3 regions of the Nonomuraea sp. NPDC005730 genome follow, and region 3 is predicted to be linked to each of the others. Evidence: riboswitches for the same ligand, from Rfam matches in the RefSeq annotation. Region 3 holds a riboswitch; each other region holds the start of a gene.
The links. A riboswitch is a leader RNA that binds a small molecule or an ion and turns the genes downstream of it on or off. The one in region 3 is predicted to bind cyclic di-AMP.

Region 1 (3,263 bases), on a different contig from region 3:
TTCGCACCATCGGCGGGAGGGCGGTCGTACTTTCGGCCATCGAGCCGTCGCCTTTCGACCGTTGAGCGTCCGTGCAGGTCACGGCCACACTGACGGCACATCAGCGGCACGAGGGAGAAAAACGATGAAGGCGTACGTCCTGCGCTCGTTCGGCTCGCCCGACCAGCTCGTCCTGACCGACGTCGAGCGGCCCGTGCCGGGCGACGACGAGGTGCTGGTCCGGGTGCGGGCCACGTCCGTGCAGCCCTACGACTGGCACTTCATGCGGGGAGAGCCGTACCTGGCCCGGGTCATGGGCGGCGGGGTCGGGCTGCGCCGGCCCAGCATCGCCGTCCTCGGGGCCGACGTGGCGGGGGTGGTCGAGGCGGCCGGCAGGGACGTCACGCTGTTCCGTCCCGGCGACGAGGTGTACGCGATGTCGCTGGGGGGCGGCTTCGGCGAGTACGTCTGCCTGCGGCAGGGCGAGGTGGCGCCCAAGCCGGCGGGCCTGTCGTTCGAGCAGGCGGCGGCGGTGCCGATGGCGGCCAACACCGCGCTGATCGCGCTGCGCGACGAGGGACGCGTCCGGCCGGGCCAGCAGGTGCTGGTCAACGGCGCGTCCGGCGGCGTGGGCACGTTCGCCGTGCAGCTCGCCAAGGCGCTGGGGGCGCACGTCACGGGCGTGTGCAGCGGGCGGAACGCGGACCTGGTCCGCTCGCTCGGCGCGGACGACGTCATCGACCACACCAAGGAGGACTTCGCGGCGTCGGGGCGGCGCTTCGACCTGCTGCTCGACGTGGCGGGCGGCCGCCGGCCGGCGGACTGCCGCCGCGTGCTGACCAGGAAGGGCACGTACGTGCTGGTCGGCGGACCGGCCGGCCGCTGGGTGCAGCCGGCCGGCCACATGTTCGCCGCGCTCGCGTCGGGGCCCTTCGTCCCGCAGCGGATCGTCAGGGCGGACGTGGTCCGCTGCGGGAGCAACAGGGCGAACCTGCTGACGTTGACCGGGCTGATCGAGCAGGGCGCGGTCACCCCGGTCATCGACAGGACCTTCCCGTTCGGCGAGCTCCCGGCGGCCGTCCGCTACCAGGAGGAGGGGCACGCCCCGGGGAAGGTCGTCGTCACAGGGTCGCGGTGAGCATGGCGGGGGCGGGTGCCTCGCGGAGCTGCTTGTAGTCCGCCCAGCGCTTGACGCCCTTGGGGTCGGGGCGTACCGCGCCGACGAAGGCCTGCCTGCGCCACTGCGACAGGCGTTCCTCCTTCACCACGTCGCCGGTGTGGGGGGAGTGGACCATGTAGCCGGGCTTGGAGATCATGCCAACGTGGCCGAGGCCGCTGAAGAACACCAGGTCGCCTGGTTCGAGGTCCTTCCAGGCGATCTTCCTGGAGAAGGCGCCGTACTGCTCCGCGGCGGTTCTGGGGAGCTCGATACCGGCGTCTTCGTAGGCCCGGAGCATGAGGCCCGAGCAGTCGTAGCCCCGTTCGCTGGCGCCACCCCACACGTACGGGGTGCCGCGCTTGTCCATGGCGTATTCGAGGGCGATCTTCCAGGCCGGTTTCGGCACGTGCCGTTCCTGGACCTGTTTCACCTGGGGGCCGGTGAGGGTGACGGAGGGGGTGGGGGCGGCCGGAGCGGCGGGAGCCGCGGGGGCGGCAGGCGCGAGACCTGCGGCGCCCGCTGCCACCGCCAAAAGGATGGCGATGCTAGACAGGGGACTGTCCTTCCACGTGGCCGACCGGGTTAGCTGACGGGCTCGGGCCTGGAAGTAGCCCTACGGCGGTGCTCCTTGGGGGGAGGCGCAGCCGATTCGCCCCGGGGGGAAAGGTGGGTCCCCGGCTCCACGCAGCGGCTGCGTGGATTAGGCTCGTCGGACTCTAACGAAACGGTCAAAAGGTCGCAATCCCCCCAAAACGGATTGTCCGGTTGTTGAGATGATGTGTTCGTCAGCCGAGACGAGCAGGTAAGGTACCGCCCATGGAGTCGCGTAACATCCGCCTGGCCGTCATCCCCGGGGATGGCATCGGCGCCGAGGTCGTAGCCGAAGGGCTCAAGGTCCTGGAGGCCGTGGGCACGAAGATCGAGCCCACCCACTACGACCTGGGCGCAGCCCGCTACCACCGCACCGGCGAGACGCTGCCCGACGCGGTGCTCGAAGAGCTGCGCGGCTATGACGCGATCCTGCTCGGCGCGGTGGGCGACCCCAGCGTGCCGCCCGGCATCCTGGAGCGCGACCTGCTGCTCAAGCTCCGGTTCGAGTTCGACCACTACGTCAACCTGCGGCCGGTCAAGCTGTTCCCCGGCGTCGAGACCGCGCTGGCCGGCGCCTCCGCCGAGCACATCGACATGGTCGTCGTCCGCGAGGGCACCGAGGGCCTCTACGCGGGCACCGGCGGCGTCATGCGCCGCGGCACGCCGCACGAGATCGCCACCCAGGAGTCGCTGAACACCGCCCACGGCGTCGAGCGCGTCGTGCGTTACGCCTTCCAGAAGGCTCGGTCGCGGCCCCGCAAGAAGCTCACGCTCGTCCACAAGACGAACGTGCTCACCTTCGCCGGCGACCTCTGGCAGCGCACGGTCAACCGCGTGGCCGCCGAGTTCCCCGACGTCACCACCGACTACAGCCACATCGACGCGGCCTCGATGTTCTTCGTCACCCAGCCCGAGCGCTTCGACGTGATCGTCACCGACAACCTGTTCGGCGACATCATCACCGACCTCGGCGCCGCGATCGCCGGCGGCATCGGCCTGGCGGCCAGCGGCAACATCAACCCCGAGCGCACCTCGCCGAGCATGTTCGAGCCGGTGCACGGCAGCGCGCCCGACATCGCCGGTCAGGGCAAGGCCGACCCGACCGCCACCATCCTGTCCGTCGGCATGCTCCTCGACCACCTCGGCCTGCACGCCGAGGCCGCCAAGGTCGAGCAGGCCGTGGCCGCCGACATCGCCGAGCGGGTGACCGGCCGCGCCGGCCGCACGACCAGCGAGATCGGCGACGACATCGCCGCGCGAGTAGCCGGCTAGGACCGCCTAGCCCCGCACGCGCCTGGCGGTCCGGACGAGGACTGCCAGGCGCTTTTTTGCGTTCACCGGATCGAACCACCCCCAACTGCCTCTTGCCATCCCAAATCGCGAGACACTAGGAAGTACGAATACTGCTCGCGGGCAGTAGCTACCAGAATCAGCTTTGAAGTCGCAGATTCGTAGAGAGAAGGACCGCCGTCATGACCATCGCTCAGAAGCTCAGCTTCGACGTGCAGCATTCCGACCACGCTCGCACCGCGGC
Region 2 (3,263 bases), on a different contig from region 3:
CGCGCGCACGGTGTAGTTGTAGGAGGTGTTGGCGCTGAGGCCGGTGTCGGTGTGCGTGGTGCCCGTGACGGTGGTGACCAGGGTGCCGCCGCGGTAGATCTCGTAGCCGGTGACCGCCACGTTGTCGGTGGAGGCGTTCCAGGCCAGCGAGACGCTGCTGTTGCTGACGCCGGTCGAGCGCAGGTTGCCGGGCACCGACGGCGGGGTCTTGTCGTCGCCGCCACCGCCGCCCGTGGTGGTCGCGGAGATCTGGTTGCTGTTGGCCGAGCGGTTGCCGGCCGCGTCACGCGCGCGCACGGTGTAGCTGTAGGCGGTGTTCGCGGTGAGGCCGGTGTCGTTGTACGTGGTGCCCGTGACGGTGGTGACCAGCGTGCCGCCGCGGTAGACCTCGTAGCCGGTCACGGCCACGTTGTCGGTGGAGGCGTTCCAGGCCAGGGCCACGCTCGTGTCCGTGACGCCGGTCGAGCGCAGGTTGCCCGGCACGGACGGCGCGGTCGTGTCGCTGCCGCCGCCACCGGAGACCTTCCACAGCGCCGCCACGTTCGGCGGCTCCCAGCCGGGCTGGGAGGTGTGCGCCTGGAGGCAGACGTAGTCGACGCCGTTGTAGGTGACGACCGTGCCCGCCGTGTAGGCGGTCCACGGGGCCCAGGCCGCCGCGTACGCCACCGCGCTGGCGGAGGCGATCGGTGGGGTGGCCACGGCCACGGTGAGGGGCAGGGCCAATGCCGCCATTCCCGCCAGGACCTTGCTCAGAATGGTGTGTTTCATGTCGCTCCGACATCCGTTGGGGGGTGTGTGGGGAGTGGGATGGGAGACTTCTGGGGAAACTATTAGGAAAGTTTCCTTTAAGTTGTGAATCGACGGTAGCCTCTGCCTGGGGGAGCGTCAATACTCATCGGTCAGGCGTCCGTAATCGTGCCGGTCAGACCCCGGACGCGCCCGTTCACGAGGGGATAACGGTTCAGGAACGGGGGCTGACGGCGGGGTGAGCCGTGGCTCAGCATTGGAGCGTGGCAGGAATCTCCGCCTGGCGGCGGACGCCCACGCGACGCGGGCCCTACGTGGTCCGCGCGGTCGCGGAGTTACGGTCCTGGCCGTCGCTGAACGTCAGCGGCACCGGTCAGCAGGTCGCCTTCGCCGTACACGGAACCGAGATCCTGCGCCTGGCCGGCCGGGACGAGATCCACGTACGGCTCACCGCCCCCGCCATCGGCCGCCTGGAGCCGTATCTGCGGGCGTGCGACCAGGTCCATGCCTGCCGCGACCGCGCCTGGGTCGCCGTCCAGGTCGACGCGGAGCCCGATCTGGAATTGTTGCTGGCCCTCACGAGCGTGGCGATAAAGGCGCACGTGGCCTGAACCGATTCGGTGCGTAGCGTTTCTCCCACGCACTGTCGAAATCAATGCCGCCATTTGCCTGGGAATTACTCGCCGGGTAGCTTGGTTGTACACAGCCGAACGGGGAGTCGTCCCAGGTAGGGATGGCATTGCCTGGGAATTACCCAGACTGGACCCGTGTTGTACAGAGTCGATGCGGACATCTTCGCATCCGGGCGTCGCACATATACCTTCAGGCCCTTTCCCGGGCCCGGGAAGACGATGCGTCAGCCCTTCGCCTGACCAAGAGACCGCTGAATCCGCCTGTGCGCGGAACCGGGGACCCATGTGTCCAATGGGGTGAATCGGCACCGTGGTGCCGTAGGGCAGCTTCCCGCCCGAACCCGTCAGCTAACCCGGCAAGCGGCACGGAAGCTCAAGGAGTAACACCCTCATGGCCAAGCACCGTCTTCACCGTGCCTACAAGCTCGACCTCGCCAAGATCGCTCTCGGCGCGACCGCCGTCGCCGGCGTGCTCGGCACGCACGCGGCAGTGAACGCCGACACCGCCACCGCCCACACCGCCACCCAGACCGCCAAGGTCGCCGGCGTGGCCGCCCAGCCGCACGTCGCGCAGAACCGCGCCGCCGACGAGAGCGCCAAGGGCAAGGTCAACGTCACCGCCGCCCAGGTGCTGGCCACGGCCCGCGCTCAGGTCGGCACCTCCGAGGACGCCAACGGCGGCGGCACCAAGTTCCAGAAGTGGTACGCCGACTCCCAGCGCGCCGCCGAGACCGCCGCGCGTGACGGCGGCAACCGCGCCATGTACCTGAACGCCCCCTGGTGCTCGATGTTCGTCTCCTGGGTCGGCGAGCAGACCGGCGCCCGCCCGCAGGTCGGCTGGGACGCCTACACCGTGAGCCACGCCAAGTGGTTCGCCGCCAACGACCGCTGGGGCACCGAGGCCAAGCCGGGCGCCGTCGTCTTCTTCTCCTGGAGCGGCAGCAAGAGCCTGAACGACATCCAGCACGTCGGCTTCGTCGTCAAGAACAACGGCGACGGCACGATCTCCACGATCGAGGGCAACACCGGCAACGGCAAGGTCGAGCAGCGTGTCCGCCCGACCTCCCAGGTCGTCGGCTACGGCTACCCGTCGTACGCCGCCTGATCCTGCGACGCGAAAGAGCGCACTCCCCGCGGGGGTGCGCTCTTTTCGCGTTCACGGCCGCCGGTGCTGGTGGACCAGGGTCGCCGCGGCCTGCCCGGCCGAGCGGGCGGCGCCCGGCTCCTGCGAGATCATCGCGGTCACCGTGGCGCCGTCGATCAGGGTGAGCAACTGCTCGGCGAGCAGGCCGGGGTCGCCGGCTCCGGCCTCCTCGGCGAGCGAGCGCAGGTAGGCGCGCAGGCGTTCCTTGTGCTCGCGCACCGCCGTACGGACGACGGCCGAACCGGCGCCCAGCTCGGCGAAGGCGTTGGCGAACCCGCAGCCGCGGAAGTCGTCCTCGGTGAACCAGCGTTCCAGCCACGCGAAGACCGCCGGGATGCGGTCGCCGGCGTCGGCCACGTACGCGGTGAGCGAGGTCATCCAGCGTTCGTCGCGCCGCCGCAGATAGGCCACGACCAGCGCCTCCTTCGACGGGAAACACTGGTAGAGGCGTTTCAGCGAGACGCCGGAGGCGGTCCGGATCTCGTCCATGCCGACCGCCTGGACCCCGCGGCGGTAGAAGAGGTCGCCCGCGGCGTCCAGCAACCGCTGCTCGTGATCCATGACACCCCTCCAGGTGCTTGCCGCGGAGAACGATCGTTCTCTACGCTATCGCACAACCCGGGAGAACGCCCGTTCTCTCGATCGGAGAGGACATCTCATGACACGCCCGCCCGTTCCGCCGTTCACCGAGGAGACCGCCCGGATCAAGGTCCAGGCCGCCGAGGACGCCTGGAACACCC
Region 3 (3,263 bases):
TGTCGCGCTTGACGACCTTTCCGCGATGCGTTTACCTTCACCGAGACGAGCGGCTTTGCTTCGCCTGAAAGGTCCGAGTTCTGCTGTTGGGGGGAGGGCTCCCGGTGGATGTGCTCACAGAAGGCGTTGAGCTGAGCCACGCGGATTTGGCGTTACTGGCCGAGCTGGCCAGGGGGGTGACCGTCGATCGGGTCGGCAGGCGGCTGGATATCAGCGGACGGACCGTACGGCGCAGGCTGAGGGGCATCTGCGACCGCATCGGCGTGGCCACGGCGATCGAGGCCGTGGCGTGGGCGGCGCGCCGCCAGCTCATCTAGCGGCGCTCGGCGAAGAGGCGCGCCGGTCAGTCCGCGATGCGCACGCCGCCGGCGAACGGCCGCCTGTCTATCGAGGCGACCCGCACGACGTCACCCGTCTGCGGGGCGTGGACCATCATGCCGCCGCCGATGTAGATGCCGACGTGGTGCAGGTCGCTGTAGAAGAACACCAGGTCGCCGGGGCGCAGCTGGTCGCGGCTGATGTGGGTGCCGGCCGTCCACTGGTTGCCGGTGTAGTGGGGGAGCGAGATGCCCACGCGCTGGTAGGCGGCCATCACCAGGCCGGAGCAGTCGTAGGAGCGCGGCCCCTCCGCGCCCCACACGTACGGCTTGAGCTGCTGGGTGAGGGCCCACTTGGCGGCCTGGGCGGCCTTGCCGTCGCCGATGACCGGCAGGTTGACGCGTACGGCGCGGGTGCCGGGACGGCCCGCCTCGCCGACGGCCCGCCGGTAGAGGTTGCTCTCGACCTTGGTGACCAGCTTGGTGATCTTCGAGCGCTTGCCCTCCAGATCGGTGACGATCTGCTGGACCTCGGCGATGCGGGTCTTGGCGCCGGCCCTGGCCCGCTCGGCGGCCTCCATGGCCTTGGCGAGCTGGTTGACCTCCTCGCCCTGCTGCTGTTCGAGCGCGTACGTGGTCGCGGCCCGGTCGAGGAAGGTCTCGGGGTCGCCGGACTGGGCGAAGGCCAGGGCCTTGTCCAGGCCGCCGGTGATGTAGGCGTTCTGGGCGAGCAGCGAGGCCCTGGCGCGCCTGGCGGCCAGGTCGGACTCGCTGGTGGCCAGGATCTTCTGGGCGGAGTCGTTGGCCTTCTGCGCGGCCTTCAGCCGGTCGCGCTGCTCGTTGTACTGCTCGGCGAGCGTCTCGATCTCTTCGTGCAGCTTCTCCACCTGGTCGGCGAGCTCGGAGAGCGACGGCTTCGGGTCGGCGGCGGCGGAACCGACGGGGACGGCGAACAGCATCGCGGCGATGGTGACGCCGATGACGCCGAGGCGGCGTGTGCGCCTGGCCTGCTCCTGGGGGCGGGCGTGCCTGCCCCCCGACTTCCCCGAGCGGTCGAGCGTCCGCTTCACCAACCGAGCTCCTCTCATCGACGCCGGCCGGGTTAGCTGACGGGTTCGGGCCGGAGCAGCCCTACCGAGATGGTCGGATTCACCCCAAGTGGTGGCGCGAGGTGCTCGCCACCGTTGGTTCCCCGGCTTCCCTTGCGGGAATTGGGCGTGTCTTTCCGCGCGCATTACGCGGAGAACATCGTCGCTGGACACTAATGCACTCCGGGTTCACGCTCAACCGGAACTGCCGAGTCTGTAGAGGTTTCACAACTGAAGGGTCACAAGGTGATCTCGTGGGTAGCCGTACGGAAGCTGGCTTCTGCACCTTTTGTCCAGCATTCGGGGTGCTGAGGTCTGGAGGAAAGCTCCAAGTCGGCCCGTGTTCACCTGACCACGGGATGTGATGAGATGCCCGAGACGTGGGATTTAGGGCCGAGCCGTAATGAGATCTGTACCCTGGAGAGCCATGGAGCAGGTGGCCGAAGTGGCAGTCCCCGAGACCGCGGTCGTGGTCAGGCGTGCGCGCACGCCCGACGTGCGTGCGATCAGGCGTCTCGTGGACACCTACGCGGGCGCGGGGCCGCGGCTCCTGGAGAAGGCCACGGTCACGCTGTACGAGGACGTCCAGGAGTTCTGGGTGGCCGAGCAGAGCGGGGAGGTCGTCGGCTGCGGCGCGCTCCACGTGCTCTGGGAGGACCTCGCCGAGGTCCGTACGGTGGCCGTCGATCCCGCGTGCCGGGGGTTGGGGGTCGGGCGGCGGATCGTCTCGGCACTCGTCCGGCAGGCGAAGGATCTGGGGCTGCGGCGTGTATTCTGTCTGACTTTTGAGGTCGACTTCTTCGCGAGGCACGGTTTCCGCCCCATCCAGGGCACACCGGTCTCACCCGAGGTCTACGCCGAGTTGCTGGCCTCGTACGACGAGGGTGTGGCGGAGTTCCTTGATCTGGAACACGTCAAACCGAACACCCTTGGCAACACCCGCATGCTGCTGCATCTGACATCGGGTGACGCGGACCTTGACCACTTGGAAAGGTGATTGTTGATACCTATGTCGATACGTTGGGCAGCACAGGCATGTGTCCTGACACGTGCCACATGCGCACTCGAAGCGAGGTGACACGGTGAGCACCGGACAGCCGCCGTACCCACAGGACGATTCCGGCGAGAACCCCGAGTACGGGCAGCACCACGGCCGTCGGCCCGGTGAGCCCGACCCGGACGTGACTGTGGTCGGCTACCGGGCGGACGACGCCTTCGGCCAGCCCCCATACGGTCAGCAGCAGCAACAGGGCTATGGCCAGCAACAGCAGTACGGCCAGCAACAGCAGCCGTACGGCCAGCAGCAGGGCTACGGCCAGCAGCCCCAGTACGGCCAGCAGGCCGCCTCGGGTCAGCAGGGCTACGGCCAGCAGCAGGGCTACGGCCAGCAGCCGCAGTCCTCGGACCAGCAGTACACGCAGCCCGGCTACGGCCAGGAGGCCCAGTACGGCCAGCAGGCCGCGTCGGGCCAGCAGGGTTACGGCCAGCAGCCGCAGTCCTCCGGCCAGCAGGGCTACGGTCAGCAGGGCTACGGCCAGCAGGCGCAGCCCGACTACGGTCAGCAGGGTTACGGCCAGCAGGCCGCCTCGGGTCAGCAGGGCTACGGCCAGCAGCCGCAGTCCTCGGGCCAGCAGTACACCCAGCCCGGCTACGGCCAGGAGGCCCAGTACGGCCAGCAGGCCGCGTCGGGCCAGCAGGGTTACGGCCAGCAGCCGCAGTACGGCCAGCAGCCGCAGTCGCAACCCGACTACGGCCAGCAGCAGGGCTACGGCCAGGACGCCCAGTACGGCCAGCAGGCCGCGTCGGGCCAGCAGGGTTACGGCCAGCAGCCGCAGTCCTCGGGCCAGCAGTACGCCCA

Region 1: it holds a riboswitch for cyclic di-AMP, as region 3 does, so the genes downstream of both, ABZ444_RS15520 (C40 family peptidase) here and ABZ444_RS29600 (NlpC/P60 family protein) in region 3, are expected to answer to the same signal.
Region 2: it holds a riboswitch for cyclic di-AMP, as region 3 does, so the genes downstream of both, ABZ444_RS50625 (CHAP domain-containing protein) here and ABZ444_RS29600 (NlpC/P60 family protein) in region 3, are expected to answer to the same signal.

Annotation. Positions count from the first base shown of each region.
Region 1 is NZ_JBEXYK010000010.1:56,235-59,497, forward strand. Features, by position in the region: gene ABZ444_RS15515 (NAD(P)-dependent alcohol dehydrogenase) at 125-1,117, shown strand; gene ABZ444_RS15520 (C40 family peptidase) at 1,101-1,664, opposite strand; cyclic di-AMP (ydaO/yuaA leader) riboswitch at 1,695-1,855, opposite strand; gene ABZ444_RS15525 (3-isopropylmalate dehydrogenase) at 1,955-3,001, shown strand; gene ABZ444_RS15530 (branched-chain amino acid aminotransferase) at 3,202-3,263, shown strand, end outside.
Region 2 is NZ_JBEXYK010000115.1:4,854-8,116, forward strand. Features, by position in the region: gene ABZ444_RS50615 (glycosyl hydrolase family 18 protein) at 1-768, opposite strand, end outside; gene ABZ444_RS50620 (luciferase family protein) at 1,011-1,358, shown strand; cyclic di-AMP (ydaO/yuaA leader) riboswitch at 1,619-1,756, shown strand; gene ABZ444_RS50625 (CHAP domain-containing protein) at 1,771-2,484, shown strand; gene ABZ444_RS50630 (TetR/AcrR family transcriptional regulator) at 2,536-3,084, opposite strand; gene ABZ444_RS50635 (nuclear transport factor 2 family protein) at 3,182-3,263, shown strand, end outside.
Region 3 is NZ_JBEXYK010000031.1:38,142-41,404, forward strand. Features, by position in the region: gene ABZ444_RS29595 (LuxR C-terminal-related transcriptional regulator) at 105-317, shown strand; gene ABZ444_RS29600 (NlpC/P60 family protein) at 344-1,387, opposite strand; cyclic di-AMP (ydaO/yuaA leader) riboswitch at 1,394-1,545, opposite strand; gene ABZ444_RS29605 (amino-acid N-acetyltransferase) at 1,833-2,402, shown strand; gene ABZ444_RS29610 (RDD family protein) at 2,488-3,263, shown strand, end outside.